Regions from separate parts of the Leptospira tipperaryensis genome, predicted to be linked through region 2. Evidence: riboswitches for the same ligand, from Rfam matches in the RefSeq annotation. Region 2 holds a riboswitch; the other holds the start of a gene.

Region 1 (4,429 bases), on a different replicon from region 2:
TGTGATCGTACATACGTTCGAAGTATGAAGAATGTTTTTGATCTTTATTTTTTTCGGAGGATTGGCCATGTCGTTCTCTCAAGCCGGATAAATTTCGTGAACGAAGTCGTGTATTTCTTCGAGATCTCGATAGAGGTTTTGAAAGGATTGAATGGAGTTTTTCAGTTCTAATTCTACTTTTTTTGTAAGGATCAAAAGAGAACGATAGTATGCCATCTTTGGATCGTCCTTTTTTGTTTTTGAAATCATCTGTTCGAGATCCGTAAGAGACGCCTCGTAAAACTGAATCAAGGATTCGAAATCTTTTGCTTCCGCAAGCGATCGGATCGGGCCCGGAGCTTTGAGCGCTTCTTCTCCGATTTCGGCGCGTTCGTGCTGAACCGTCGCCTCGTCCTTGATTCCGATTACGTTCATCATTCCCAATCTTAAAGCCGCTACTTCGTGACAAGCCATTGAATTCTCCTAATTTACTGCATGATATTGTCTACGAGCCTGGAAACCAGTCGGTCGTTAAACAGATGTTCGGTGACCAATTCCTCGGCGTCGTAATCGTTTACTTTTTGATACCAGATTCCATCGGGATAAACGACGACCGCTGGGCCTTCTCCACATCTTCCCAGACAGGAACTTTTAGTTACTCGAAAGTCGTTTTGTCTTCCGTGTTTTTTAATTGTTAAGCGCATTCGATTGATAAGCGAAATGCTTCCTTTGCTCGCGCAGTCCACGTTCTCGCAGACAAGGATATGTTTTTTAAGATTACGATGAGGAAATTCGTGAGGAGCCGCTTGTGTATGTGTTTCGAGATGTCTCAAACTCCAGAGGAGAGAGTTGAGCCCCCCGACTTTATTTTTGAGTCCCGGTATTTGAACTCGGTATTCGCAATTATCACAAGGAAGAATTCCTTTTCCGTTAATGGCCTGCGAAATTCTTTCGTCGAGAATCGTAAATAAGATTGGATCCGGTCCGAAATGCGGAAGCGCTTGTATTCCTATCCAAGGATATTTTTGGGAATGTTCTTCTACCAGATTGGAAATCTTTTGAATGAGCTTTCCGCCGAACAGAAAATACGGAACTACCAGGATTTTATCCGGACGAAGTTTCACCGCCATTTCCAAGGCTTCATTTAACAAAGGTTTGGTGATTCCGATAAAACAAGGTTTTACGAAAAGAAAGGAGTTTGCTTCTTCAAAAATGCGAACGGCCTTGTAAAAGTCGCTGTTTGCGTCCGCGTCGCTCGCGCCCCGACTCACGACGATAACCCCGGTCTTTCGATTAGATTCTTCCGAAATTTCTTTGTTCTGATTCGCTCGAATGGATAAGAGTTTTATGATATTGGAATGGATTCCCAGCGGCATCGCGGGGAGAAACCTGTGTTCCGGAAATTCTTCCTTGAGATCGGAAAGGATCAAAGGAATATCATTTTTTACGTGACCCGATGCGAATAAGAATAAAGGAAGAATGACGATCTTTTTGTGAGTAAACGCAAATTCTCGAAGAGTCGTTTTGAAATCGGGAGTTGTGAGTTCGATGTATGCGGTTCGGATCGTAGTAGCCGGATGTAAGTTTCGATAACCTTCGACAAATTCTTCAAATTCCAAGTTGGAAGCATTCTCTCTGCTTCCGTGTCCTACGATGAGAATTCCGAAGGAGTTCATCTATATCGTTTCCGGTTCGGTCTTTTGATTTAGGATGAAATGGGAAACCAAAAAACCGATGCCCAACCAAAGCAGAATGTTCGTTGCCAGGCTCGTAAGGATGAATTGCAAACGAAGCGACTCGGGTGCGAGGCTCTTCGTAGAGTGTTCCGGAATTCCTGGTATTACAAAAAGATAAAAAAGAAAAAGGATGAGCAGAAGCAAAGAAAGGACATTTGCTGCGATCGGACTTTTATTAAGTAATTTAAAAAAAGTGAATATTCCAATCAGAGTTGTCGTGGATCCGAGCACTGCCCCAAACCACCAGTTTTGCCTTAACCCGAAATCTTCTTCCGATCCTACAATCCCCGGCAACTGAGGCGGAAGCCCTAAGGACGGAATTCCAAAAAAAATCAAAAACCCCAGAATAGAAATGGTAAACGAGGATTTCCAGCGCGTTCTCAAAAACTCCGGAGAAAGTAATTGAGAAAATTCTAATAAACTAAAACCGATCGTCGCTAAGGATCCGAAAGCAAGTCCCAGAAGAATCGCGCCTACCCAGGTCCAGACAAAACGTTTCGGAGAAAACGTATTCGATTCTTCTGATGGATTTGCGGAGCGAGGATGTTCTTTGGTTCCATGTTCGTGAGAATGGACATGGCCCGAATTCTCACTCGACTTTGTTTCAAAACTTTCGGCCTTTAGGATCAGAGGAGTTACTAAAACTTGGAGTAAAATCCCGTAACCCAACCCGGCGATCAAACCCGCCTTACATCCTAAGACCAATCGTTTGAGAAAAATTTCTTTCATTTTAATGACAAGGAAATCCGGTCGCGTGTCGTATATCGTGAAAGGATGCGTGTAAGGTCGGCATTGGTTCCAAACCAACGATATAGATCACAAAAAAAGAAATCAGAATCAGTGATAGAGTCAAAACCGGATCCAAAGAAAGGACGGTATGGCTCTTCCGCGTGGACGTAGAGACGGTATGCATAGGTTACTCCTCCTAAAGAGTGAACGTAGACAAAACGATTATGGAACACATGAGATTCCTACGGATAGGACCTAACACGTGTTCTATGGTAATTTTCTATTTAAGCTACGAGTTACCTTTACTCCGAGGCAAAACGTATCTTCAGGATCTTCATTGAACGTATTCTGACTTGAGATCATCCTACTCAGCATGCCTTCCCAGGTTACCCCAGTGACTTAATATGCCTTTCGTCCCTCTTACAGCGGCGGATACCGTGACGGATTCTAACCGTCTTCCCACAGATGTGTGACACCTGCGTTCCAATGAAAATGGACTGTAAGTCCACCAGGGATCCGATGGATTCTTTTGAAAAGAATATTTTTTATTCGAATTCTAAAAAGCGTAAGTCATTTTTTAGAGTTGAAACCAAACGATTTGTATTCTAAGATACAAGTTGGTTTGAAAAAACCGAAAGCTTACGATGAAGTCGCGGTTCGAAAAGATAAAAAATTGTTTAAGCGACATCGGGTAAGAATGGTTTGAAGATTTGGAATTCGTTTGTTCGGGATTCTAAGATGCCCGTCGTTATTAAGAATCCTGCTTGACCCTGACTATAAGAAGTTTATACATTCCGCATGTTTCTTCTCGCACAAGCCCGTCCCGTTTTAGTCTGGCCTGAATTCTCTTGGGTCCCGGTCATCAACGGAACTATCTTTGTTGCTTTGCTGATACTTGCAGGATATTGGCTCGAAAAAAGATTTCGTCGTTCGACCGAACTCCGCTCTCTCTATCGAGCGAAAATTCTCAAAAAACTTCCTCTTACCTATCTCAACGGAAGAGACGTTATACACATCCATACCTTTTTGGATCAGGCGAGTGTGGGGGTTCTCAGAAGAATTGTAGAGTCCCCTTCTTGGTTTCAGGAAGTTCTGCTTCCCGAGCTCGCGACATATCTTGCACATTTGGGAGAACTTCCGGCTTGGAGAGACGTTTTGATCTTCAAGAGGCTCCAACATCTCGTTCACGATCTGGGCCCTCATCCAAAAAAAATCATTCCGGTAGTATTCTTAACCGATGGTGAAGAAGCTTTTCCGGGATTGTTATTTTCCGGTCCGATCGGACCCGAGTCGGTTCAAAAATCTTTTCACGCAAAGGTCTTTGCAAAAAAACTATATCATTCGTTTCCAATCGGAGCGGGAGAAAAAATTCACGTTCTCTTTTCAAGTGAAGATCGAGAGTGGACACGATTTGACGCGACGATCTTAAATTTCAAAGGAAACGATATCGGAATCCAAATCCAGACGCTTCCGGAGAAAGACGCGGAGAAATCGAGAACCTGGGGCGGGGTTCACATGGCCGGTGCAATCGGTCAAGACGATCAACCTCTTCCCGACGAATTCAGAGATAGCCTTCATCAGATTCTAAGATACTCGGGAATAGGCGCATCGGCGACGGCTGACATTCAAAAAAGGGTGAACGCGTTTAAGGAACATCCGGGTCTGGTTCGAAAGGACCACAAGCCAGAAGACATTCAGATTTTCCTTCAACTCTACGCTTCTTGTTATGCGAAGTATCGTTCGGATATTTCTCCGATTCCAAAACCGGTGTTGTTGTTTCTTCATTTTTTCTTTTTGGATGAGAATCTGCTTTCTCCCTCAAGGATCGTTCAACTCTTTTCCACGTTGGAAAAATTGAGAAGTCGTTCGGAAGAACCCTATCCGTCTAACCACAGTATTGCGATCTATCTTTTGCCGGAATGGCTGGGTTTGATTCTTTCCGGAAAAAAAACTCCTTCTCGAAATCATCTCGCACAATCCTACGA
Region 2 (4,429 bases):
CGGATCTAAAACCTGAATGCTGTCTCGATTGAGAAGATTCAAGATATAAACCCTTCCCAAACCGAACCTCGCGAGAGCGTCCGAATGAATCGGGGTCAGACCCGGATAACTATAGAGAAGAGAAGGATTGATGACCTTGAACCTTCCTCCGCCGCTAAAGTCGGTAGTCACAACTCCGATATTACCTGAAAGATTTTGAGTTAAGAGAAGGCTCAAAAAAGAAGGCCTTTGCAGATCCTGACAGGAAACATTCAAAAAGTAGAATATAATTAAAATCAAAAGTTTCGACTTCATTTCAAAACCTCATACTCAAAGTCGCATACCAACTTCTTCCGGGAAGCGGATAACCGATCAGATCGGAAATTCTCTTATCCGTAAAATTCTTCACTTCGAAGGTAAGTAAGAATTCTTTGGAAGGTGCGGATTCTTTGATATTACCCAAAGAATCTTTCGTAGATTCTCCCGGTTCGGAATAAAGAACCCAGGTAAAAAAACAATTCCAGATCTGCCTCGCAGGAATGTAGTTGATGTATTCGTTAGTTCTATCCCGGAACACGGCTCCAATATACAACAATTCCAAACCGGTTTCGAGTCGTTTTCCTTTCCAGGAAAGAGTGCTTGAAAATTCATGTCTTGGTCTTAAAGGAAGGACTTTCCCGTTTAGATATGGAGAAGAAGAATTGTTGATCGCGCTCTGATACGTATAATTGAAAAGAAACCTAAAACCGTATTTCCAATCCTCTCGATGAGAAAATTCAACGCCTCGAATCTTCGCCGAATCGACGTTCTCCGGTCTCAGAGTAAATTGAGAATTCGGAAGAAATAGAATCATATCTTTGATATCTTTTGAAAAATAAGAAACACTCGTCTTGGTTTTTAAGAAAGAATGATCGGTCTTCAAGACAAAACCGCCGTCCCCATTCCCGCTCTGCTCCGGTTTGAGATTCGGGTTGGCGATGATGCTCCCCTGCTCTCCGAACATTTCCAAAAAGGAAGGAATTCTATATTGTTTCGAAACGTTTGCTTGAAACTGAATGTCCCAGGTCTCTCTTTCAAAGATCTTCCAGACAAAACCGAATTTAGGATTTGTGAATGTAGTTTTTTTTTGATCTCTGGAAAGAGGATCTTCCTTTCGATACCAAGGTTCTTCCGAAGGAAAACGATCCTTATAGTGATCCCATGTCACGGAAGGAATCAGTAAAACCTTTGCGTCAAAAAGACGAATCTCGTCTTCTAAACGATAAGAAGAATAGGTTCTCTCTTTGAGAGGTTCGATTCTCGAGACGTAATTGGAAGGAGTCAACCTCTCTCGATCAAAAGATTCTTTCTCAAGGGAAACAAAACCGCGGATGATTTGATAGTAATCGGTGAGATAGAAAGTCGGCATGAGTTGAACACCCATCTGACGAATCTCCGCTCTTGAATTTGGAGTTCCTTTCGAAAACTCCGAACCTGGATCAAAGAGATCGTCCTTGGCCGCGGTATAAAAACTTCTCGTCTCCAGACGAAACCAATCAAAAAAAAGTCCCTTTGTATCAGAGGCGAAAGATCCGGTATAACGATCGTATTTTCTATGAACTTGATTTATTTGATTCGAGCCGGGTCCGGGAAGGCCGTGGATTCTATGATTGAAATCGTTTAAGAACTTCAGTTCAGTTTTACCGATCTGATATTTGAGAGTTCCGAAAAGCGCCGCTCTTTCAAAACCTGCGTTTTTTCTTCGATCAATGGTATCGTCTAACGTGTTTAAGACGACGGTTCCGTGATCGTTTTTAAAGGAAAAGTTTTGATCCGATTTTTCACCGAGGGCCATAAAACTCGCGCCGATCCCGTTATAAGTTCCAGTATGAGAAATGCTCGCCTTTCCGGTGTTAAATGATCCGCCTCCGATATTGATCCTCGTTTTAGGTTTTCCGGAATCTTTTCTCGTCACAAGATTCACCGATCCTCCGATCGCAGAACCGGAAAATCCGATCGGATTTCCGGAACGATAGACTTCCACACTTTCCAAACTATCAAAAGGAAGATCCGCGAGATTGACTTCTCCCCCTTGCGAATTGTTGAGAGGAATTCCGTCCAAATAAATCCGAGACTGATTCGGATTGGTCCCTCGAATCGAAAGCGTGGAATAAGAACCAAGACCTCCGAAAGAACGAACCCGAAGTCCAGCTTCTCTTTCCAAAACCTCGGGCAAAGACGTATAACGCGCCGAGGTTTCATCCAGTTTGATCGCGGTCTGAAAACCGCTCGGATTGGAACGAAAATTCTGGGAACCGGACTCGGGAGCCTTTCCGAGAACTTGAACTGTTTCAGCCTTTTGTGTTTTTGGAGAATTAGGATTCTCCTGAGCGTAAAGGCCTGCCGCTGAAATAAAAAATAGTAATATTTTAGAATATTCTAAATATCGAATGTAATTGCTTGATCCCATTTTTTACGCGGTACGGAGTAATGGGAAAGAAAAATTGGAGCTATTTTTCAAACCCGACTTTAGCTCCCGAAAGTCCTATCAGTTTGTTGTGGCTTGTTAGGTCTTCTGGCTCTCACCGATTTTGCCGCCTTCCCGTGAAACACAGTGGCCTCGTTGACAAAACTTTTTGGAGGTGATTACAGCTGCGGGTTCAGCTCCGGAATTAAACCGGATTCCCTTCCTCATTTAAGAGGATGAACAAGCTACGAGTCCAGAATTTAGGGTGTAGATCCAGGGAGCAAGAGAAAAGATTTTATACCTTTCGTCGAAATCTCGACCAAAGGTATAAGTTCTGGAAGAAAAATCGGAATGAAATCCCAAAATGATGGAGGATTTCGTAAAATCCGATTCGAAAACCGGGCTTTTATGCTCCCGGTGAAATCACTCCGTCTTCGGAAATTTTCGGTCCCTTCGAAGGAAAATCTTCTCTTGTTAATTTTCTCAAAAGATCAATCGTCTTTTTTTCAGAATCGTATTCCGGAATCGAAGCTGAATCCAATTGCAAAGGAATAATTTTCCCTTTTACAAACTTCCCTTGAGAATCCACTTCCGCCTCTAAAACAAGAGAATAACCCACGATTCCGCGAGAAGAAAGAGCTCTGTAACCCATAAAATTACCGAGCGAATAAGCGATCAATCTTCCCTTATACAATTCCATCGCGCGCACAAGATGAGGACCGTGACCGATCACGAGATCCGCTCCCGCGTCGATGAGAGAATGACTAAACTCGACAAGGTTTCCTCTGTATTCTCCGTAAAAACGTTCCATCTGATTTTTGACGTGAAGAGCGGGACCGCCTTCCGCACCGCCGTGAAAGGAAATAAAAACGAGTTGAGCCTTTCTCTTTGCTTCCTTTACAAGCGCAACTCCCTCCTCGATTTCGTTCACATTGTTATGCGACTTCAGATGTGAGAATCCGATCCAAGCGACTGAAACGTTTTTTACGTTCATATAAGTGATCATTCCCTTTTTGCCGGTATAACGAATACCTACATCGGAAAGATTCTTCTGAGTATCGTCAAAACCCTGTTGATGAAAGTCCAAAGAATGATTATTAGCAATACTTAAAATATCAAATCCGACGTCTTTTAAAACCTTCGCATAGGATGGAGGGGTTCTAAACGCAAAGATCATCTTTCTGGAAGTGTCTTTTGATGTATTCGGATAAGTGGTGAGAGTGCTTTCAAAATTCCCAAAAAGAATATCCGCACCTTTGAGATGATTCTCCACCTTTCCAAAAAGGAAAGATCTAGGATCTTGAATATTGAGAGGTTCCGGATAGTTAGTCCCCGGCACCATGTCCCCGACCGCTTTGATCTTAATCGTTGTGTTTGCTTGCGGATCGGCAAGGAGTGCGGAAGAAATCAAAAATAAAAAGGAAAGAATGGAATGAACTATAGCCTGTTTCATGTCCTTTCATGAGTTTCAGGCAGAAGATCCGCGTAAAGCAGAATTTCTATCAAAGGATTCGGATCTTTGCCCGATAGAAATAGAAGAATGGAACGTATCCCCTGCAATACCTGCGGCTCCTCGGAATTCAAACCGCTCTTCTCCAAATCCAATCATAAAAACGAAGTTTTCCAGATCGTTCAATGCAAACGTTGCGCTCTCGTCCAAGTAAGTCCACAACCTTCTCCCGAAGAAGTGGCTTCTTATTATTCGGAAGAATATTTTTTAAAACGAAGCGATCGAGGATATGACAATTATTTTTCGGATGGAGTAAGAAGCGAGATCTCCCGAGTCTTCGGACTCAATCTGAAAGATCTAGACTTCGCGACTTGGGAAAAAACTTTGTCCTCTTCCAAACGCTGTCTGGACGTAGGCTGTGCGGCCGGATACTTCGTAGACTACATGCAACAAAGACAATGGGATTCCTATGGAATGGACATCGCGGAAGCTCCCGTAAAGTTTGCAAGGGAGAAGCTCGGACTCAAGGTGGAACAAAAAGATTTCCTTGAGTG

What was found. A riboswitch is a leader RNA that binds a small molecule or an ion and turns the genes downstream of it on or off. The one in region 2 is predicted to bind cobalamin.
Region 1: another riboswitch for cobalamin. It lies ahead of A0128_RS21145 (CbtB domain-containing protein); the one in region 2 lies ahead of A0128_RS05045 (TonB-dependent receptor plug domain-containing protein).

Annotation. Positions count from the first base shown of each region.
Region 1 is NZ_CP015218.1:377,643-382,071, reverse strand. Features, by position in the region: gene A0128_RS21165 (FAD-dependent oxidoreductase) at 1-69, opposite strand, end outside; gene A0128_RS21160 (DUF3209 family protein) at 79-453, opposite strand; gene A0128_RS21155 (CbiX/SirB N-terminal domain-containing protein) at 468-1,655, opposite strand; gene A0128_RS21150 (CbtA family protein) at 1,656-2,444, opposite strand; gene A0128_RS21145 (CbtB domain-containing protein) at 2,446-2,628, opposite strand; cobalamin riboswitch at 2,767-2,947, opposite strand; gene A0128_RS21140 (hypothetical protein) at 3,243-4,429, shown strand, end outside.
Region 2 is NZ_CP015217.1:1,054,072-1,058,500, reverse strand. Features, by position in the region: gene A0128_RS05050 (YncE family protein) at 1-294, opposite strand, end outside; gene A0128_RS05045 (TonB-dependent receptor plug domain-containing protein) at 296-2,428, opposite strand; cobalamin riboswitch at 2,507-2,685, opposite strand; gene A0128_RS05040 (CapA family protein) at 2,832-3,878, opposite strand; gene A0128_RS05035 (class I SAM-dependent methyltransferase) at 3,966-4,429, shown strand, end outside.